4 regions of the Extibacter sp. GGCC_0201 genome follow, and region 1 is predicted to be linked to each of the others. Evidence: predicted binding sites of a transcription regulator. Region 1 holds the regulator's gene; each other region holds the start of a gene.
The links. The regulator HrcA, encoded in region 1, represses chaperone genes, less so after heat shock. The targets are predictions, from matches to a motif close to TGTTAGCACTCNNNNNNNNNGAGTGCTAACA.
Positions count from the first base shown of each region.

Region 2: the regulator HrcA is predicted to act here: its motif matches at 2,501-2,531, upstream of clpB (ATP-dependent chaperone ClpB).
Region 3: the regulator HrcA is predicted to act here: its motif matches at 2,821-2,851, upstream of HJV72_RS09095 (co-chaperone GroES).
Region 4: the regulator HrcA is predicted to act here: its motif matches at 3,084-3,114, upstream of HJV72_RS02470 (Hsp20/alpha crystallin family protein).

Region 1 covers NZ_JABFCH010000012.1:61,391-67,095, reverse strand. Annotated here, with positions in the region: gene dnaK (molecular chaperone DnaK) at 1-1,689, opposite strand, end outside; gene grpE (nucleotide exchange factor GrpE) at 1,728-2,444, opposite strand; gene hrcA (heat-inducible transcriptional repressor HrcA) at 2,462-3,505, opposite strand; gene HJV72_RS09905 (ABC transporter permease) at 3,692-4,738, opposite strand; gene HJV72_RS09900 (hypothetical protein) at 4,722-5,705, opposite strand, start outside.
Region 2 covers NZ_JABFCH010000016.1:67,022-72,726, forward strand. Annotated here, with positions in the region: gene HJV72_RS11785 (hypothetical protein) at 1-87, opposite strand, end outside; gene HJV72_RS11790 (D-2-hydroxyacid dehydrogenase) at 129-1,061, opposite strand; gene HJV72_RS11795 (C39 family peptidase) at 1,418-2,284, shown strand; gene clpB (ATP-dependent chaperone ClpB) at 2,591-5,185, shown strand; gene HJV72_RS11805 (Y-family DNA polymerase) at 5,251-5,705, shown strand, end outside.
Region 3 covers NZ_JABFCH010000010.1:119,614-125,318, forward strand. Annotated here, with positions in the region: gene topA (type I DNA topoisomerase) at 1-1,553, shown strand, start outside; gene codY (GTP-sensing pleiotropic transcriptional regulator CodY) at 1,621-2,403, shown strand; gene HJV72_RS09090 (hypothetical protein) at 2,462-2,767, shown strand; gene HJV72_RS09095 (co-chaperone GroES) at 2,880-3,164, shown strand; gene groL (chaperonin GroEL) at 3,210-4,835, shown strand; gene HJV72_RS09105 (DUF6106 family protein) at 4,949-5,437, shown strand; gene guaB (IMP dehydrogenase) at 5,557-5,705, shown strand, end outside.
Region 4 covers NZ_JABFCH010000002.1:229,256-234,960, forward strand. Annotated here, with positions in the region: gene rnr (ribonuclease R) at 1-1,232, shown strand, start outside; gene smpB (SsrA-binding protein SmpB) at 1,219-1,686, shown strand; gene HJV72_RS02460 (hypothetical protein) at 1,722-1,958, shown strand; gene HJV72_RS02465 (zinc-ribbon domain-containing protein) at 1,977-2,519, shown strand; gene HJV72_RS02470 (Hsp20/alpha crystallin family protein) at 2,587-3,012, opposite strand; RNA gene ssrA (transfer-messenger RNA) at 3,208-3,558, shown strand; gene HJV72_RS02480 (AraC family transcriptional regulator) at 3,784-4,695, shown strand; gene HJV72_RS02485 (sporulation initiation factor Spo0A C-terminal domain-containing protein) at 4,845-5,171, opposite strand; gene HJV72_RS02490 (response regulator transcription factor) at 5,465-5,705, shown strand, end outside.

The DNA of each region.
Region 1 (5,705 bases):
TGCAATCTGTGCGTCTGTAAGGGTCTCTGTATTTGCTTTTTCAAGGACTTCTTTCAATGCCTTGCAGTCTGCCTCTACTGCTTCTTTGTCCGCAGCGTCAATCTTGTCTCCTACTTCTCCCATTGCCTTTTCAGTCTGGAATACGAGCGCGTCTGCGTCATTCTTGGCATCGATGCCTTCTTTACGTTTCTTGTCCTGTGCTTCAAATTCAGCTGCTTCTTTTACCGCCTTGTCGATATCACTGTCGGACATGTTGGAACCGGCCGTAATAGTGATATGCTGCTCTTTTCCTGTGCCGAGGTCCTTTGCCGATACATTCACGATACCGTTCGCATCGATGTCAAATGTAACCTCGATCTGTGGAATTCCACGTGGAGCCGGCGGGATACCATCCAGTCTGAACTGGCCGAGAGACTTGTTGTCTTTGGCAAACTGTCTCTCACCCTGCACGACGTTGATATCAACAGCCGTCTGGTTGTCTGCCGCCGTTGAGAAGATCTGGCTCTTCTTAGTCGGGATTGTCGTATTTCTCTCAATCAACCTCGTTGCCACTCCGCCCATCGTCTCGATTGACAGTGACAGCGGTGTAACATCGAGAAGAAGTACGTCGCCTGCACCTGCGTCGCCTGCCAGCTTGCCGCCCTGTACGGAAGCACCGAGTGCCACACATTCATCCGGGTTCAGTGATTTGCTTGGCTCCTTGCCTGTCAGCCGCTTCACTTCTTCCTGGACAGCCGGGATACGGGTAGAACCACCTACAAGCAGCACCTGGCCAAGTTCAGAAGAGTTCAGTCCTGCATCGGACAGTGCTCTTTTTACCGGCTCAGCCGTCTTCTCGACAAGGTCATGTGTCAGTTCATCGAACTTAGCTCTTGTCAGGTTCATGTCAAAATGCTTCGGTCCTTCAGATGTAGCTGTGATGAACGGAAGGTTGATGTTCGTCGTCGTAGCGGAAGACAGCTCTTTCTTTGCCTTCTCTGCCGCCTCTTTCAATCTCTGGAGCGCCATCTTGTCTGTAGACAGGTCGACGCCTTCGTTTTTCTTGAATTCTGCCAGCATATAATCTGTAATCTTCTGGTCAAAGTCATCGCCGCCAAGTCTGTTATTACCTGCCGTAGATAACACTTCGATGACGCCGTCGCCAATCTCGATGATAGATACGTCGAACGTACCGCCTCCAAGGTCATATACCATGATTTTCTGCTCTTTTTCATTGTCAAGGCCGTAGGCAAGCGCTGCTGCCGTAGGCTCGTTGATGATACGCTTTACGTCAAGTCCTGCAATCTTTCCTGCATCTTTTGTAGCCTGGCGCTGAGCATCATTGAAGTAAGCCGGTACCGTGATAACTGCTTCTGTCACTTTCTCTCCGAGATAACCTTCCGCATCTGCTTTCAGCTTCTGAAGAATCATCGCGGAAATCTCCTGTGGTGAGAATTTCTTGTCATCGATTGTCACTTTGTAGTCGGATCCCATCTCTCTTTTGATGGATGAAATCGTCTTCTCGGCATTTGTTACCGCCTGACGCTTTGCAGGCTCACCTACGAGACGTTCTCCTGTCTTTGTAAATGCCACCACAGACGGAGTCGTTCTTGCTCCTTCTGTATTTGCGATAACGGTCGGCTGACCGCCTTCCATAACAGCTACACAGCTGTTTGTCGTTCCTAAGTCAATACCAATTATCTTGCCCATGATTTTCTTCCTCCTGATTTTTATTTTCAATTAAAATGTTAGTTAGCTACTTTAACCATGCTGTGCCTCACTACCGAGTCACGGTACATATAACCTTTCTGGAACTCCTCGGTGACCGTATTCTCGCCGAGCGATTCGTCATCCACATGCATCACTGCATTGTGGAAATCCGGGTTGAACTCCTGGCCTACGGCCTCGATCGGCTTCACCCCTATCTCTTCCAGAGTTGTCATAAGCTGTTTGTAAATCTTATCCATCCCCTGTACGAACGGATTTTCCTTCTCTTCCTCTGATGCCGCATCAAGCCCGCGCTCGAAGTTGTCAACAACCGGAAGAATCTTTTCTATGATATCTTTCGCTCCTATCTCGTACATCTGGGACTTCTCCTTATCCGTACGCTTGCGGAAGTTATCAAACTCTGCCATCTGACGGGTAAGTCTGTCCGTCAGCTCCTCAATCTTTTCATCTTTTTTATCTTTCTTCGGCTTCTTGCCGAATTTCTTAACCTTCTTGCCTGCCCTATCGTCCTCGGCGGACTCCTCCTCCGTGGAGCTGTCTGCACTGCCGTCTGTACCGTCCGTATCCGCAGAATCCGTATCTGCTGCATCCGGCCCGCCGCAGCCGTCTTCTGATGCCCCGGTCTGTTTCGGATTCCCGGCCTGTTCCTCCGCCGCTTCGGACGCCGCTTTCCTGGCTTCTTCTACCGCCTCTTTTACCATCTCTTCTTTACTTTTGTTTTCCTGATTATTTTCCAAGGGTTCTTCCACCTTTCCTAGTCATTATTATGAAACATCTGGTCCAGCTCATTCTGCAGCTTCTTCATAGATTTGAGCACATGTTCATAATCCATCCGCTTCGGTCCGATAATACCTATCGTTCCCTTCATCCCTTCACCTAATTCATAGGTCGCGGTCACTACGCTGCAGTCCTTCATCGTCTGTACCGGCGTCTCATCTCCTATATACACCTGGATGCCCGTGTTGTCCTCCTTGGACAGCGTCTGGGTTACCAGCTCTGTCAGCTGCTGCTTTTCCTCAAAAGCACTGATGATCTCCTGGGCGCTCTGCTTGTCGCTGAGCTCCGGATACTTGAATATATTCGTGGCACCGCTTGTATATATCTGCATCTCGTCATCCACCTGTATCACGTCAGCTACCGCATCCAGCACGTGTCCGATGACCTCGCTGTGTATGCCAGCCTGCTCTTTCAGCCTTGCTATCAGGCCCAGGTTGATATCTTCTATGGACATGCCGTTCAGCGTCGTGTTCAGCAGCATGTTCAGCTTCAGTAGATTTTCATTGCTGACAGGCTCCTCCATGTCGATGATCTTGTTCTTGATGACATTTCCTCCGAGAACGATGACTGCGATTATCTGTTCCTCATCCACTTGCGAGAGCTGAAGGAACTTGATCTTATTGCCGCTGTTGAGCGGCGTGGATACCATGGTCGCATAGTTCGTACTGTTTGCCAGCACCTTTGCCGCCTGCTTCAGAAGCTGATCCATCTTGTCTGCCTTGTCTAGCATCTGCTCCTGCATCTCATTCAGCTCCTGCTCCTTTTCCTCCATCAGCATATCGACATACAGCCTGTATCCTCTGTCTGAAGGAATCCGTCCGGCCGATGTATGGGGCTGCAAGATGTATCCCATTTCTTCCAGATCTGACATCTCGTTCCTGATCGTGGCAGAGCTGAGATTCAGGTCGGTATACTTGGAAATGGTTCTGGAACCGACCGGCTCTCCGGTCTCCAAATAGTTCTGGATAATCGCGTGTAGTATCTTCATCTTACGTTCATCCAGCCCGTGTACTGATACCATCTATTCGCCTCCTTTACCGGATTTCCAGCCTGTTAGCACTCTTTTAAACCGAGTGCTAATACCTTCGATTATTAATGTATCACTATAGATTTTATTTGTCAACACTGTTTATACTTTTTTTAGATTGAAACGCAAAAATTCAGCACAGCATTCCTATGCCATACTGAATCTAAGAATATTAGAAAATCAGCGGCGGCCCCGTCTGCCGCTTACGATTGCCCACGCCGTGACTAAAAGGCTTCCCCATGCCAGGCATGCGCTGTACCGGCTGTGCTGCAGAAGCTGCGCGTCGCCCGGCAGCGGCTTCATCAGTGCCAGATTCTTGTGCATGTCTGCCAATTCCGAAGCTTTCCTGCTGTAGAAGCTGAAATCGGACCACTTCGGCGGGATATAGTCCAGGCCGAAGCGGAAGCTGTATCGTATGCCTGCCAGGATGAGAACAGCGAGACCTATGCCCCACACTGCCGCCAGTGTCCCTCTTACATACTTCTTCTCTACATCATGGATACGTCTTCTTATGGCGGTATAGAGCCAGAGCACGGCAAGCCAGAGCGGCAGCGTCAGAAACAAGAAGTTAAAGGCCGCATAGTCTCCGCCCGGCAATATGACAGCCGGGACGCCAAATTCCTGCTGCCGCAGCCATTCCATTGCCGCGGAAGCAGACGTCCTGTCTGGATACTCCATCTCCATATAAGGGAACCCATCGGCCTCCCGGTTCTGTATCCAAATCAGATTTCTGTCGTCTTCTATGATTCCCCTGATAATATATTCCCTGCCGTCCACATACAGCTTTTTCCCCACGACATGGCTGCTGCCGAACAGCATCTTCGCGCCTGCGTCACTGACGGCGCATCCTTCGGTGTCGCTTTTTGACGGATACATGCCCTCCAGCCTCTGTCCCGGCAATATCTGCTCCAGATTTCCATACCCCTCTATTAAGGAAAAGCTTTCTTGCCTGACATATCCTTCCCCATCCACCGCTATTCCTTCCTTCATGTCCCACAGTGTCACATACGGTATGTCCCCGTCCTGCTTTTTGCCGCCCTGTACCGCCTTGCCGTGCTGTTCATAGTATTCATCCACCTGGGCTGCACGCACGGTGCCCCCTTCAAATCTGGCCCGTACCACATGCTCCGTCTTCGCTATATAAGCATACTGTACGGCAGAAAGCACGAGGAGTATAACGCCTGCCAGGAACAGGGCCATCTGCCGCAGCCTAATCTTTTTCCTCAATTTGAAATCTGTCTCCTTCATCAATTTCTTTGCTGCTTTCTATTATCACATCTGTTTTATTGTCCAGATTGCCTTCTACAGCCACCTTGTTTACGTCTTTTGCCTTTTTCACCAGGGTAAGCCTTTCCGCCACGTATTCCTCCCCGAGGATAGTATCCTTCTTACGGGAAATGAGACAGTATGTTCCGTTCTGGTCTTCCCGTATCGCCTCTACAGGCAGGATCCAGTCGTACCGTATATCCGACTCTTTGTCGATGGTATAGCTGCCTTCCGTTCCGGCTGCATAATCCTCCCCGTCAAGCTTTGCGGTAAGATACAGGATGCTTTCCTGGCCGGCCTGCCCTTTGGCAGCTTCCCCGCCGGCGGCGGCTCCGTCCGCACTTCCGCTGTCCTGGACGCCGCTGCCGTCGCTTTGCTCCGCCCGGATATCTGTAATCTTTAATATCTGTTTGTCCTTTCTACCGGAGAATTCCACTTCCATGGCATCGCCTGCCTTGAGCCTCATCGCATTTTCCTTCTCGACTGCGGCACGGAATTCATATCCTCCCGTCCCAATTCTGATATACTCCTGTCCTGAGGTCACCATGCCTTCTGCCAGGCTGTTTTCTGTAACGGTGCCTTTCACAGGCGACTTGACTACCCCGTCCGCGTCCATGACTTCCTGCAGCCTGTCGACCTTCTTCTGCTGCTGCTCTATATCTATCTTCATCCCTTCCTGCATGATGCCTGAGCCCTGGCTGGCCTTCTGCCGGTTGGCGGCTGCGTTCTTGTCTTCGGCCTGAGCGACGTCATACGCTGCCTGGGCCTGCTCCAACGCATCCCGCATCGCGTCCCGGTTCTGTTTCAGGGCATCCATCTGAGCATCCTTCTCAGCTTTGAGGTTCCTGGCCTCTTCTTCCGCACTTCTGACCGCCTCCTCATACGCGGCCTTTGCCTCGCTGCTGCTCTCTCCGCCCGCCTTCACAAA
Region 2 (5,705 bases), on a different contig from region 1:
TTCCTTGGCTTGTGGGATGAGAGCCGCAATCGGCGAACATTCTACAAGCTTAGGAATCTGTGTGATAGTCGCAGTTCCCGGACGCATCGGAGCATCTGCCCCCTACCGCCCCAGCGGCGTCCACTTCACTAAACAAAGTATTCTTTTATCTGCCCCAGTATGATACCCATCAGCCGCGTCCTTGCCTCCACGCTGGCCCATGCTACATGGGGCGTGATGAACAGGCGCCGGCTGTCTTTGATACGCCGCAGCGGATTGTCTGGGCTCATGGGTTCTTCACACAGCACATCCAGCCCTGCTGCAGCAATGTCACTTCGTTCCAGTGCATTGTATAAATCCTCCTCTACAACGATAGGGCCACGCCCAAGGTTCAGGAAGATGCAGCTCTTTTTCATCTTCTCCAGCTTTTCGGCATTGATGAGGTTTTGCGTATATTCGTTCAACGGAGCGTGAACCGATATGATATCGGATTCCCGAAGCAGGGTATCCATATCTACCTGATGATATCCTTCCTGTGGTGCGCTGCCTGAAGGTGAGGCGTAGATGACATGCGCACCAAAAGCCTCTGCGATAGAGGCGACACGTCTGCCGATGTTGCCGAGTCCGATAATCCCCCATGTCTTGCCAGATAATTCATAGAACACTTCTTCAAAATGGGTGAAGATGGTGTCGTTCGTATAGCGGTCCTCCTTGACATAATCGTCATAGTAGCGCAGCTTTTCCAGCAGATAGAACAGCATGGCAAACGTGTGCTGTGCGACAGACTCGGTAGAATATCCGGCTACGTTGCGCCAGGCGATGTGGCGGCTGTCCAGATAATCCTTATCCAGATTGTTTGTTCCTGTCGCGGTGACACAGACTAGCTTAAGCCGTCTGGCCTCGCCGATTGTAGACTCATTGATCTGCACTTTGTTGATGACGATAACGTCTGCATCTTTTACCCGTTCAGGCACTTGTTCTGAAGTAGAAAAAGAATACTTGGTAACAGTTCCGAGTTCTTCGAATCCTGATAAATCGATGTCGTCGCCAATTGTCTTGGCATCCAGAAATACAATATTCATACATACCTCCCGCATAATTGATTTACATAACTGCCAGTGTCACAATAGTATCATGGAATACATACATTTTCAACGGTCAGCTTTCCAAGGGAATATATGGAAATAAGTACACCGAATGTATTGAAAACCTGGGACTTACAACCAGTCGAAAGACATGGCAAAGCCGCATGGACAGGGAGCCTGCGGGTCTGACAACCTGCGTCTGTACCGTTGGTATTAACCGTAATTATAATAAAATCTTAAGGCGTAATAAGTTGCGGCACCTATATCATTATTGTATAATTAACAGCATGATATAGATAACAGCATTCATGTTACATGCTTAATATAGACATACAGATGAAGAAGGGGAAGACATGGGCAGCAATAGAAGGAGAAGACAGCAGGTACGCCGCCAGTTCGTTATTCTTGGAGGCTTTATCATACTTATCGCGGCAACCGTTTATGGCTTTGGCATGCAGCGTTCGAAAAAAGACGAGACGCAGGCGGCGGCAAAGATAGAAGCAGATGTTACAAAGGAAGACAGCAAGAAGGCAAAAGAGACGACTACAGAACCAAAAGAGGAGACATCCGCGCAGCGGCTTGCACGTGTGAAGAAACAGGCGACGGCGGCAGGATATCCGAAAGGTGTAATAGAACTGCTTGATAAGAATGAAGAGACGGTACAGTTCGTGGAGGATTACGGAAAGAAAAAAGACAATCCGAATGCGGATTCCATCGGCAGCGGATTTACGAAAGGGCAGATTCCGCTGCTGCTCCAGTGGGACGAGCGGTGGGGATACGCGCCTTATGGCACAAGTATCGTAGCCGTGAGCGGCTGTGGTCCGACGTGCCTGTCCATGGTAGTCAGCGGTCTTACAGGGGACTGGTCGGTCACGCCGGCGAAAGTGGCAGCCTACGGTTCAGAGAATGGTTTCGTGGATGAAGATAACAATACATACTGGCGTTTTATGGAAGAAGCGCCGGCTAACTGGAATGTGAAGGCGAAGGAGATTCCGCTTGTGGAACAGCAGGTGGCGGCGGAACTCCAGGCAGGACATCCGGTCATCTGCAGCGTGGGGCCGGGTGATTTTACAGATAACGGTCATTTCATCGTGCTCACAGGCTACAATGACGGAGCATTGACCATTAACGACCCGTTCAGCCAGAAGAACAGCAGCCGGACATGGACCTTCGGTGAAATCCAGGATCAGATAGCAGCCATGTGGGTATATTCACTATAGCCGGGGGAGGAGATACCTCATATTGTAGCAGAAAGTATATATTCAGGCTTCACTTGCAGTCTTGCAATGAGACGGCATTTCGTGTGTCAGCTTCATAACAGCAGAAAATAGTATCCTTAGAAAAGCTTATGCCATGACTGGCACAGGCTTTTTTATTACCGCCAAGAACGTGTGAAAGTACATGCTATATTCTTGCGAGAATCTGTATTTTCAAAGAATTAGCACTCGGAGCTTGACAGTGCTGATAATATTTGTTATAGTACGTGTAGAACAATTTGGAATTATGCAGGTTAGGAGGCAGCCACTATGAATATAAATAAATTTACACAGAAATCACTGCAGGCCGTGCAGGACTGTGAACGTATCGCAATGGAATACGGCAACCAGGAAATTGAACAGGAACATCTGCTATATGCTCTGCTCGTACAGGATGACAGCCTGATTCTGAAATTAATGGAAAAGATGGGGATAGAAAAAACGGTCTTCATCAATCGCGTGGAAGAGGGACTCCGAAAGCGCACAAAAGTTCAGGGCGGGCAGCCTTTTGTAGGACAGGACCTGAACAAGGCGCTCATCCATGCGGAAGACGAGGCTAAGCATATGGGGGATGAATACGTGTCTGTCGAGCATCTGTTCCTTTCCCTTTTGAAATATCCGAATAAAGAACTGAAGCTTATTTTCCGTGAACTTGGGATCAAGCGGGATGCTTTTCTACAGGCACTTGCGACGGTAAGAGGCAGCCAGAAGGTTACAAGCGATAATCCGGAGGCGACATATGACACATTGAACAAATATGGCTCGGATCTGGTGGAACGCGCCAGAGACCAGAAGCTGGATCCAGTCATAGGCAGAGATGCGGAGATAAGGAACCTTGTACGTATCCTGTCCAGGAAGACGAAGAACAACCCGGTTCTTATCGGGGAGCCAGGTGTCGGGAAGACAGCGGTCGTAGAAGGTCTGGCACAGCGTATCGTGCGGGGAGACGTACCGGAAGCGCTGAAGGACAAGACGATATTCTCGCTGGATATGGGAGCGCTCGTAGCCGGGGCCAAATACCGCGGCGAGTTCGAAGAGCGTCTGAAAGCAGTTCTGGAGGAAGTAAAGAACAGTGACGGGAAGATTATCCTGTTCATAGATGAGCTGCACACGATTGTAGGTGCGGGTAAGACAGACGGGGCCATGGATGCAGGGAATATGCTCAAGCCGATGCTTGCCAGAGGTGAGCTCCACTGTATCGGCGCTACCACTCTGGATGAATACCGCCAGTATATCGAGAAGGATGCCGCGCTGGAGCGGCGCTTTCAGCCGGTGCTCGTGGATGAGCCTACGGTGGAGGATGCGATATCGATTTTGCGTGGCTTAAAAGAAAGATACGAAGTATTCCATGGAGTCAAGATAACGGACGGAGCGCTTGTAGCTGCCGCTACGCTTTCCGACCGGTATATTTCCGACCGTTTCCTTCCTGACAAGGCCATCGACCTGGTAGATGAAGCATGTGCGCTTATCAAGACAGAACTGGACTCCATGCCAGCAGAACTGGACGAATTGCAGCGCAAGATCATGCAGCTGGAGATCGAGGAGGCAGCGCTCAAGAAGGAGGAAGACCGACTGAGCAGGGACCGCCTTGGACATCTTCAGCAGGAGCTGGCTGAACTTCGGGAAGAATTCGCCGGGAAGAAAGCCCAGTGGGATAATGAGAAAGTCGGAGTAGAGCGGGTACAGAAGATGCGAGAAGAGATAGAACAGGTGAACAAGGATATCCAGAAAGCACAGCAGTCATACGATCTGGAAAAGGCGGCCGAGCTTCAGTACGGCAGGCTCCCACAGCTCAAAAAGCTGCTGGAAGAGGAAGAGGCTAAGATAAAGGATGAAGAACGTTCTCTTGTCCACGAAAGCGTGACCGACGAAGAGATTGCCAGAATCGTATCAAGATGGACCGGGATACCTGTCTCAAGGCTAAACGAAAGCGAGAGGAGCAAAACGCTTCATCTGGCGGATGAGCTTCATAAGCGTGTCATAGGCCAGGATGAAGGGGTGGAGCTTGTCACAGAGGCAATCATCCGCTCCAAAGCAGGCATCAAAGATCCAGGCAAACCGATAGGTTCCTTCCTGTTCCTTGGTCCTACAGGAGTCGGAAAGACAGAACTTGCGAAAGCGCTGGCGGAAAGCCTCTTCGATGACGAGAACAATATGATCCGTATCGATATGAGCGAATATATGGAGAAATATTCCGTGTCCAGGCTGATAGGAGCCCCTCCGGGATATGTAGGCTATGACGAAGGGGGACAGCTCACGGAGGCCGTCAGAAGGAAACCGTATTCTGTCGTCCTGTTTGACGAAGTAGAAAAGGCGCATCCGGATGTGTTCAATGTGCTGCTGCAGGTGCTGGATGACGGACGTATCACCGATTCCCAGGGGCGCACGGTAGACTTTAAGAATACGATTCTTATTATGACATCCAATATCGGCTCGGCCTATCTGCTGGACGGAATCGATGCAGACGGCAATATCAGCCAGGAGAGCCAGGACGCGGTGATGGACGACTTGAGGGCACATTTCCGTCCCGAGTTCCTGAACCGGCTTGACGAGATGATTATGTTCAAGCCACTGACGAAAGCTGATATCTACAGTATCATCGATCTGCTGACAGACGATGTGAATAAACGTCTTGCAGACAAAGAGATATCCATAGCTCTGACGGAGGCGGCGAAGAATCTCGTGGTGGAGGGCGGTTATGATCCTACCTACGGCGCAAGGCCTCTGAAGCGCTATCTGCAGAAGAATGTAGAAACGCTGGCCGCAAAGCTGATGCTTCAAGGAGATATTGGAGCGGGAGAGACGATCGTCATAGACGTGGAAGATGGAAAGCTCTCCGCAAGCACCCGGAAGAATCTCTTGTAAACGTATGTTCTGCATGATAGAATGAGGACAGCACAGGAGAAGGGATTCTCAGGGGAGGGCAGACCATGCGCCGTATCGTATTCCATATAGATGTCAACTCGGCCTATTTAAGCTGGACGGCAGTAGAACAACTAAAGAATGGTGCAGAGACAGACATCAGGACTATACCTGCCATTATCGGCGGAAACCAGGAGTCGCGCCATGGGGTAGTTCTGGCGAAGTCGCTACCTGCGAAGAAGTTCGGCATCCGCACAGGGGAACCTGTTGCGAATGCCCTTCGCAAGTGCGGCAACCTGCATATGGAGCCGCCCGACCATGCACTGTACCATGAGTACAGCAGCCGGCTGATGGAATATCTGCGGTCTTGTACGCCGGATATAGAGCAGGTCAGCGTGGATGAGTGCTATATGGATTTCACGGGGATAGCGGGACGGTTTGCCTCACCTGTAGCAGGCGCGCTGGAGATAAAGAATGAGATATGCAGGAGGTTCGGATTCACGGTCAATATAGGAATCTCCAC
Region 3 (5,705 bases), on a different contig from region 1:
CCGACAGGGAAGAAGAAATCAATGCGTTCATTCCTGAGGAATACTGGACCCTCGACGCGAATTTGAACGTAGAAGGTGAAAAGAAGCTGCTGACAGCCAAGTTCTACGGTACGAAAGACAAGAAGATGACAATCGGCTCCAAAGAAGAGCTTGACAGGATACTGGCAGAGGTAGAGAAAGCAGACTATTCCGTTGCGGACATCAAAAAAGGGGAACGGGTGAAAAAAGCGCCGGTACCTTTTACGACGAGCACGCTTCAGCAGGAAGCCTCGAAGGCGCTGAACTTTGCGACACAGAAGACGATGAGGATTGCACAGCAGCTCTATGAGGGGATAGACATCAAAGGGAATGGAACCGTCGGCCTGATTACGTATCTGCGTACAGATTCAACGAGAATATCGGAGGAAGCCGACGAAAGTGCAAGAGCGTATATCGGTGAGCATTATGGAACAGAATATGTAGCAGCAGGCAGCGCAAAAGGAAAAGACGACAAAAAGATTCAGGACGCCCATGAGGCTATCCGCCCTTCCGACGTGACAAGGACGCCGGCTGCAATGAAAGAATCACTTACAAGAGACCAGTTCCGCCTCTACCAGCTTGTATGGAAACGTTTTGTCGCCAGCAGGATGCAGCCGGCGAGGTATGAGACGACATCCGTAAAGATTGCGGCAGGAAATTACCGTTTTACCGTAGCAGCATCGAAGATCGTGTTCGAGGGGTTCCGTTCCGTATATACGGAGGCGGACGAGGAGAAAGAGACAGGAAACGTGCTGCTCAGAGGTCTTGATATGGATACGAAGCTCACGAAAGAAAGCTTTGACACGAAGCAGCATTTTACACAGCCGCCGGCACACTATACGGAGGCCGGGCTTGTGAAGACGCTGGAGGAACTTGGAATCGGCCGTCCAAGCACGTATGCGCCTACAATCTCCACTATCATCGCCAGACGATATGTGGCAAAAGAAAATAAGAACCTGTATATCACGGAACTTGGGGAAGTAGTGAACAACATGATGAAACAGTCGTTTCCGAGCATTGTAGATGTCAACTTTACCGCCAATATGGAGAGCCTGCTGGACGGCGTGGCTGAGGGCAAGGTAAAGTGGAAGACGATTATTGAGAATTTTTATCCAGATTTGGAAGATGCGGTGAATCTTGCGGAAGAAGAGCTTGAGAAGGTCAAGATTGAGGATGAAGTGACGGATGTCATCTGTGACCAGTGCGGCCGCAACATGGTCATAAAATATGGTCCCCACGGTCGTTTTCTTGCCTGCCCTGGCTTCCCGGACTGCAGGAATACGAAGCCTTATCTGGAAAAGGTAGGTGTTCCCTGCCCTGTGTGCGGCAAGGACGTAGTCATCCGCAAGACGAAGAAGGGAAGGAAATACTATGGATGTGAAGACAATCCTGACTGCGAATTCATGTCATGGCAGAAACCGTCCACGAAGAAGTGCCCACGATGCGGAAGCTACATGGTCGAAAAGGGTAATAAGCTGCTCTGTAGCAGTGAACAATGCGGATATGTAGAAAATAAGGAAAATAATAAAAAATAATTAGGAAATTGATTGAAAAAAAATGAATTGTATGATAATATAGCATTCAAAGGATGGAGGAATGTGAATGAGTGTACAATTGTTAGATAAAACCAGAAAAATCAATAAATTACTTCATAATAACAATTCCAGCAAAGTAGTATTTAACGATATATGTGAAGTGCTCACAGAGATATTAGAATCTAACGTGCTGGTGGTGAGCAAGAAGGGCAAGATTCTTGGGGGAAGCAGGGCAGATGGCGTGCCGGTTATCAGGGAACTGATTGAGCAGGAAGTCGGCAAGCATATTGACGAGATGTTAAATGAACGGCTTCTGAGCATACTTTCCACGAAAGAGAATGTAAACCTCCAGACGCTCGGGTTCTCAGAAGATGCCGTAAAGGGCTATCAGGCCATCATAACACCTATCGATATCGCGGGTGAAAGGCTTGGCACGTTATTTATCTATAAGAAGGATGAAGTATACGAGATAGACGATATCATCCTGAGTGAATACGGAACGACGGTAGTCGGTCTTGAGATGCTGCGGTCCGTCAATGAAGAGAGCGCCGAGGAGACGAGGAAGGAGCATATCGTCCAGTCTGCTATCAGCACGCTCTCATATTCCGAGCTGGAGGCGATTATCCATATCTTTGAGGAGCTGGATGGCACCGAAGGCATTCTGGTGGCGAGCAAGATTGCCGACAGGGTCGGAATCACAAGGTCGGTCATCGTCAATGCGCTTCGTAAGTTTGAGAGCGCAGGTGTCATAGAGTCACGATCTTCCGGAATGAAGGGGACGTATATCAAAGTGGTGAACGATTACGTATTTACCGAGCTTGAGCGGATCAAAGCTGAGCGAATGAAATAATATAGAAATAAAAGGGTATCGGGAAACTGATACCCTTCTTTTGAAGGGAGCAGTTATTATGTACGAGGGAAGGCCTGTGGACATGCAGATGGAGCGGATGATTCTAGATGAGGGCTTTTTTGATCAGACAATATATCAATGCGAGATTATTACGTATAAACCGGAGGAAGAACGGATATATTTATTATCGAAACGGACGGAGCTGCCGGTATTTTCCCTGGACGGCATCTACAGATGTACGATAGCGGCTGAGGAAGGCCTCGTCGAGTGCAGCGGAAGCATAACGGAACGCTACTGGAACAAGCTTGGGCGGGTGATGGTATTCCGGCTCAGGAACGGATTTTATAAAAAAGTTGTAAACTAAATATAAAGTGTGTTGACAAAATAAAAAGAGAGTGCTATTTTATATCTAGAGTCTTTTAGCACTCTCTTTTTGCGAGTGCTGACAAAATAGATAAGAATAAGGAGGAATAAATATGAAATTAGTACCATTGGGAGACAGAGTTGTATTGAAACAATTAGTTGCAGAAGAGACTACAAAGTCAGGTATCGTATTACCGGGTCAGTCAAAAGAGAAACCACAGCAGGCGGAAGTAGTAGCTGTAGGGCCTGGTGGGGTAGTGGACGGCAAGGAAGTCCAGATGAACGTAGAAGAAGGGCAGCAGGTTATTTATTCCAAATATGCCGGCACGACAGTTGAAGTTGATGAAGAAGAGTTCATTATTGTAAAGCAGGATGATATCCTGGCAATACTTAAATAGCAGCTTTTGAACAGATAACATTAATAATTTAGGAGGCAGATAATTATGGCAAAGGAAATTAAATACGGCGCTGAAGCAAGAGCAGCATTAGAATCAGGAGTAAACCAGCTGGCAGATACGGTAAGAGTGACGCTTGGACCAAAAGGACGTAACGTAGTGCTCGACAAATCTTTCGGGGCACCGTTGATAACAAACGATGGTGTTACGATTGCAAAGGAGATTGAGCTGGAAGACGCATTTGAGAATATGGGAGCTCAGCTTATCAAAGAAGTGGCATCTAAGACAAACGATGTGGCAGGTGACGGAACGACGACAGCGACCGTGCTTGCGCAGGCAATGGTACACGAAGGAATCAAGAATCTGGCAGCCGGCGCCAATCCGATTATTCTCCGCAAGGGTATGAAGAAGGCGACAGATGTTGCTGTAGAAGCCATTGCAGGAATGTCCAGTAAGATCAAAGACAAAGAGCAGATTGCCAAGGTTGCCGCTATCTCCGCAGGAGACCAGGAAGTAGGCGAGATGGTAGCGGACGCGATGGAAAAGGTATCCAACGACGGCGTTATCACAATCGAAGAGTCCAAGACGATGAAGACGGAACTTGACCTTGTGGAAGGTATGCAGTTTGACCGTGGATACATTTCCGCATATATGGCAACAGATATGGATAAGATGGAAGCAAACCTGGAAGACCCATATATCCTCATTACAGACAAGAAGATATCCAACATCCAGGAGATTCTTCCGCTGCTTGAACAGATTGTACAGTCCGGTTCCAGGCTTCTTATCATCGCGGAGGATATCGAAGGTGAAGCGCTCACCACATTGATCGTGAACAAACTGCGCGGTACATTCAACGTCGCAGCTGTCAAAGCTCCGGGATATGGAGACAGAAGAAAAGAGATGCTGCAGGATATCGCGATTCTCACAGGCGGACAGGTGATATCAGAAGAGCTTGGCCTTGACCTGAAAGAGACGACGATGGATCAGCTTGGACGTGCGAAATCCGTCAAAGTACAGAAAGAAAATACCGTTATCGTTGACGGCATGGGCGAAAAAAATAAGATTACAGACAGAGTGTCTCAGATTAAGAAGCAGATTGAAGAGACGACATCTGATTTTGACAGAGAAAAATTACAGGAAAGACTTGCCAAGCTTGCAGGCGGCGTCGCAGTAATCCGTGTAGGGGCAGCGACAGAGACAGAGATGAAGGAAGCGAAGCTCCGCATGGAAGATGCTCTGGCAGCAACACGGGCGGCTGTAGAGGAAGGTATTATCGCAGGCGGTGGATCTGCATACATCCATGCAGCCAAAGAAGTGGAAGCACTTGCACAGAAGCTTACCGGCGATGAGAAGACAGGCGCTAACGTCGTATTGAAATCACTGGAAGCTCCACTGTTCCACATTGCGGCAAATGCAGGACTGGAAGGTTCCGTAATCATCAACAAGGTGAATGAATCTAAATCAGGAACAGGATTTGACGTACTGACAGAAGAGTATGTAGACATGGTAGAAAACGGCATCCTGGACCCTGCGAAGGTGACAAGAAGTGCGCTCCAGAATGCTACAAGCGTAGCATCCACACTTCTTACGACAGAATCCGTAGTCGCCAACATCAAAGAAGATGTACCTCCTATGCCGGCAGGCGGCGCAGGTGGCATGGGAATGATGTAATCACCGGCTTCTCCTAAAGTATGAAAATTTTGAAAACTCCTCTCACGGGGAGTTTTCTTTTTGCCATAATATGTGTTACAATAATTACACCTATTAATTTGGAGGATTTGCAGATGAGCGATTATTATACGGAACAACTTGTAAAGAAAAGGGCGGATATGAAGGACGTGTTTATAAAGGCGCTGCTTGTGGCGCTCACCATCGTATCAGTTCTTATCGTCTTTATGTTCCCTTTTGGAATCATTCTGCCGGTGGGAATGATCGTGCTGGACGTCTTCATGTTCAGGCGGATGAATGTGGAATACGAATATTTGTATGTGAACGGAGATCTGGATATTGATAAGATTATGAACAAGGCAAAGCGAAAGAGAGTATTCTCTGCTCATGTCAACGATCTGGAACTTTTGGCACCTGTAAAGGATCTGGAGCTGCGCCAGCACGCGGATGCAAAGACATTTGATTTCAGTTCGAGGAACGAGGGGGCGCGTCTTTACGCCTTGGTGGTCATCGACAGGGGGCAGAAGAAGAAAGTGATATTTGAGCCTAATGATACGATTATCGAAGGATTTAAGATGCTGGCTCCGAGGAAGGTCGCGCAGTAGCATGTCCCTCAGCAATCCGCAAAAAGAAATTGAAAAGCAGTTGACAAGTGCGGGTATCATTGGTTATTATAGCAGTTAAATCATAACAACAGATGGAAGAAAGAGAGGATAAAAGTATCATGGGAAAAATTATTGGAGAAGGTATTACATTTGATGACGTTCTTCTCGTACCAGGCTATTCAGAAGTGATTCCAAACCAAGTTGATCTGTCAACATACCTGACGAAGAATATCAAGCTTAACATACCGATGATGAGCGCGGGCATGGA
Region 4 (5,705 bases), on a different contig from region 1:
GGACAAGCGTGTATCTTGTGGACAGGGTTATCCCTATGCTGCCCCACACACTCTCCAATGGCATCTGTTCCCTGAATGCGGGTGAAGACAGGCTGGCCTTAAGCTGTATTATGCGAATCGACGGCAAAGGGCTTGTCGTGGACCATGAGATTGCAGAGACGGTGATTCATGTAGATGAAAGAATGTCATATACGAGCGTAAGGAAAATCCTTGCCGATAAAGACGAGGAAGAAATAGTACGCTACCGGAACCTTGTACCGATGTTCGAGCGGATGCAGGAGCTGTCGTCCCTTCTGCGAAAGAGACGGCAGAAGAGAGGCTCGATTGATTTCGATTTTCCGGAAACGAAGATGATACTCGATGAACAAGGAAAGCCGGTGGATATAAAGCCTTATGAACGGAATGTGGCTACGAAGATCATAGAGGATTTTATGCTCCTTGCTAATGAGACGGTGGCTGAGGATTATTACTGGCAGGAGCTTCCGTTCGTATACCGCACCCATGAGGCGCCGGATGATGAGAAGATAAGGGCTCTGGCCACGTTTATCAATAACTTTGGCTATTCCATGCATATCGGAGCGAATGAAGTACGGCCAAAAGAGGTACAGAAGCTGCTTGCCAAGGTGGAAGGTTCGCCGGAGGAGGCGCTTATCAGCAGGCTTGCGCTGCGTTCTATGAAGCAGGCGAGGTACACGCCGGACAACAGTGGGCACTTTGGGCTTGCCGCCGGATATTATACCCATTTTACTTCCCCGATACGGCGGTATCCTGATCTGCAGATTCACAGAATAATAAAAGACAGCCTGCGGGGACGTATGGATGGAGAAAAGACGGAGCATTACAGGAAAATACTTCCGGAGGTGACAAAGCACGCAAGTGAGATGGAACGCAGGGCCGACGAGGCGGAGCGTGAGACGATCAAGCTCAAGAAGGTGGAATATATGGAAGAGCACCTGGGTGAGGTATACGAGGGTGTGATATCCAGTATAACAAAATGGGGCATGTACATCGAGCTGCCCAATACGATAGAAGGCCTTGTCCATGTGGCCAACATGACGGACGACCATTATGAATATTATGAAAGCCGGTATGAGATGGCCGGGATCCACAAGGGTAAAGTGTTCAAGCTTGGCCAGCGCATATCTGTCCGTGTCACAGGTGCAGACAGGCGGATGCGGACGATTGATTTTGAGATTGCAGATGAAGGAGAGATGGGAGATGGCGAAGAGTAATGGGAAGATGATAGCCAATAATAAGAAGGCGTATCATGATTATTTTATCCTGGATACTTACGAGACGGGCATAGCTTTGCACGGGACGGAAGTGAAATCCCTGCGCATGGGCAAATGCAGCATAAAAGAGTCGTTCATCAGGATAGAGGACGGAGAAGTATACATCTATGGCATGCACATCAGCCCGTATGAAAAGGGGAATATATTTAACAAGGACCCGCTCAGGGTCAGAAAGCTGCTGCTCCATAAGGCAGAAATCAACAAGATGCTTGGCAAGACGAAGGAGAAAGGTATTGCGGTAATCCCTCTGAAGGTGTATTTTAAAGGAAGCCTTGTGAAGGTTGAGATTGGTCTTGCCAAAGGGAAAAAGCTATATGACAAACGCCAGGACATTGCGAAAAAGGATCAGCAGCGGGAAGCCCAGAGAGATTTCAAGGTGCGCAACCTCGGATAGAAGGTGGCATCTGCGGACAAGATGGAGGATATGAGATGGTACCTGTTAAGAAAGAAGACCTGCGGAAGCTGGTCACACAGACTACGGTAGAGACTTACGAAGAACTGACGCCACAGCTCATTCAGCTGATAGAAGGGACAAGACACGATGAGAAACTGACAGAAGCGCAGAAGCAGGATGAAATATCACTGCATATGATGGGGTATATCAAATCGTGCACGAATGAAATCATCATCGAAGTGCTGTCAGAGATTCTGGGACTTACAGAATAAGGATACGGAGGATAGGAAATGGGATATTGTGTTAAATGTGGTACAAAAGCTGCCGATGGGACAAGATACTGTCCCCAGTGCGGAGCAGAGATACCCTCACAGGGACGTCAGGATTATACATATGGACCGGACATGAATCAACATGGATACTATGAGCAGGGTAATAGAACTGCGGGTACGGGCTATGAGAGCAGACAAGATGGCGGAGCATATTTTGACATGGAAGATGTGCGTACGAATAAAGCCATGGGGGTACTGTCGTATCTCGGCATATTGGTACTGATACCGATACTTGCAGGAAACAAGAACTCGGAATATGTCAGATTCCACACGAACCAGGGGCTCGTACTCTTCATCGTGACCGTCGTAGTAAATCTGCTGTCCGGCAATTGGGTGTTCGGGTTTCATTCCTTTATCAATTTCGGAGGATGGTGGTTCGGCTGGATCTTCGACCTCATCGAACTTGCATTATTTATCATAGCAATCATGGGTATCGTACATGCATGCAGAGGAGAAAGAAAAGAGCTGCCTATTATCGGGCAGATTCATCTGCTCAAGTAAAATGATAGCCGGCAGGGAGACGGGGCATCTGCCCCCGCTTCCCTGCCGGCTATCTGCTGCCATCCGATTACTCAATAGTAATCAGCTTAGGCTGTTCTTCCACCTTCTGCACCTCTTTCGGAATCTGCAGAAGAAGTACGCCGTCTCGGAAGGACGCTTTGATATCATCCTGGGTTACCTTGTCCCCTACATAGAAGCTTCTGTTGCAGCTTCCTGTATAGCGCTCTTTGTGCAGGCAGTTTCCTTTCGCGTCTTTTTCTTCCTTTGTCTCATCCCGGTTTGCCGTGATTGTCAGGTATCCGTCTTTTAGATCAGCCTTGATATCCTCTTTGGCATATCCGGGAAGTTCCATCTCAATCATATAGCTTCCGTCTTTTTCATGGATGTCCGTCTTCATAATCTGAGAAGATGAATTCTCGAACGGGCGGGAAAAGAACGGATCCTTAAACATATCATCAAATAAGTTGTTAATACTTCTGTTTGCAAGTAACATAAGTCATTCCTCCTTGTTTATATATATTGTTGTATTTGTTTTATCTGCTATACATTATATATAACACTAATTGTTAGCACTGTCAAGAGGTGAGTGCTAATTATTTTAAATTTTAGGCGGCCCTTGACATTTATTATATCTCAACATATAATTAATTATGCAAAAGATGTCTGTAGGCCAGTTACACGATTATCAGGGCTTGTACTGGTTTCGACGGGGGTCTGGAAGTTGGAGAAGCCATCCGTAGCGGGACACTACGTTAAAAGTTCCAATTAAATATAAACGCAGACAATAGAGAATTAGCGTACGCAGCCTAATTAGGCTGTAGTCGGCCTTAGGTTTTCCACCGCTTAAGAAACCGGCTTCAAACAGGTGGAGCACTTCGTTCTCAAAGCTTTGAGGGAATGGAAGAACTTATGAAGCTACTAAAACCGGAAGCCTGTCATTAGGCGGCCGGCAGAGGGAATGTCAATATAATGACTGTGATGGGAGATGCTTCGATGGAGGGGCTTTCGGACGCGGGTTCAACTCCCGCCAGGTCCATTTGAAAAACGCCGTTGTTACGGCGTTTTTTTTTGTGGCGTATGCCGAAAGAAATGGGCTTGATAAATACAGACAAAGCACCGGCGGTGGAAATCATTTTTATATGTTTGATTCATATTGGTATTTCCAATAAAATGAAAGATGGTTTATATAAAAAGAGCATTACTCGATAAGCCAACGAAAAATTTGTTTGATAAGATGTTATTAAAAGAAATAAGGAGGTGCAAAATGATGCACGCATGGGAAGCAATTCAAAAATCGGTTGACTATATAGAAAATCACTTAACAGAGGAAATACCAATAGACAAACTGGCAGATATCGCCAACTTGTCGCCGTTTTATTTTCAAAGGCTTTTCTCTCGCTTAGTGAAGAAACCTGTCTGTGAATATATGAAACTTCGTAGATTGGCCAAAGCAGTAAGTGACCTAAAAGAGAAAAACTGTCGTATACTTGACGCTGCATTGGACTATGGTTTTTCCAGTCATGCCAGCTTTACAAGAGCGTTTAAAGAAACGTATGGTATTACACCCGATGAATACCGTACAACGGGCGTCCATCTCAATCAATTTGTAAAACCAGAGTTGATATTAAATTATGTAATGGTTGATGAGAATGTTCCGATAGTTACAGAGGGTATTGTACTTGAAGTCACACGCAAGCAATTAGCTAGGCCACGAACTTTTATTGGAATTGCAAAGGAAATACCTGTTTCAGAGTTACTGGGCGGCACAGATACAAGCGTTTCATTTGCCGCAAAACTATGGAATGAATTTCATGAGGTAAAACCTAAAATTCCGCATTTGCTTGCAGATGGAAATGAATTTGGTGCGCTTTATATGGGCAAAGCTAAGGAGGGCTATTGCACCTATATGGCAGGGGCAGAAGCCGGGCATGGTTCTGCCGAAGATGGATTTACAGTCTTTGAACTCCCAAGTGCAGAGTATCTCGTCTGCGGATTTGAAGCGGAAAGTTTTGAAGAATTAACAAATTCTGCTGTATATAAAGCGCAGACATTTATGTCGCACTGGATGGAGAAGCACAATTTGACTACTACTGATTTTGCGGGAGAAATGTATTATCCTGCCACAGGTGGTTGTGCATATATGGAGCATTGGATGCTGCCAATACCAATTAAATGATGAAATAACTATCTGCCCTCTTTTTAAAGCACGGCGGTAACACCGCACTAAGGCAGCTCCCCTTATTCAGTTTGTTGTTGATACTGTTTTAATAGCAGCCACCTATACGGCGTTTTTTGTTATGTGCTGGTATACCTGGCGTAGGAAGCCTACCCTGCCTGAGACAGGTAGTTGTAGAGAATGTCGATGAATTCTCCGTTTGCCGGCTTCTGTTTGAGCTTGTAACCGGCAATTTTTATCAGAAGTTCGCGGTTGCCTTTGTACCAGCAGTTTGTAATAGCAGTGCGGATACAGTGTTCTACGTTGTCCCTGGAAGTGCCGAAATGTTCTGCGATATCTACATACAGTGTCTTGTAGACAGAGAGCAGGTATTCTTCACTTGATAAGCAGAGCTGTAACGCGTAGAGGAGGAAATGGAATCCCTTCAGCGTGGACCGTACACCGAGCTTCAATAATAGTATTCTTATCTTTTGCATAATGCCTCCTTGTGACCTTACGGATATATTGTAATCAATACGTGATCAAAAGGAGGATAGCGGACATAAACAGACTATAACAAGTCATAAACGACGATAATAGATGATAACAGAAATGTTACTATATAAAGACAACGGATAAGCATGGCAAGCGCTTTTTTCGGACCTGACCGGATATTCCAGGTCCCGGAGCTTAAAACTCCGGGACTTTTCTTTGCGCGGTATGGTATAATACAAGAATCAGACGGTGGACAAAGGGCACAATAACAGATAATGAGGAAAGGGGGTTGGCTATGTCGGATAAGATTCTGCTCGTTGATGATGAAAAGGATATCGTAGACCTGCTGGAAGAGACATTATGTATGGATGGCTCCTATGAGATACGGAGAGCTTACAACGGCGGGGACGCGTTACGTATCTGTAACGAGTTTGCACCGGATGTCATCATACTGGACATCATGCTCCCCGATATCGACGGTCTTGAAGTATGCCGCCAGATACGTGGCTATTCCTATTGTTCTATTTTGTTTCTGT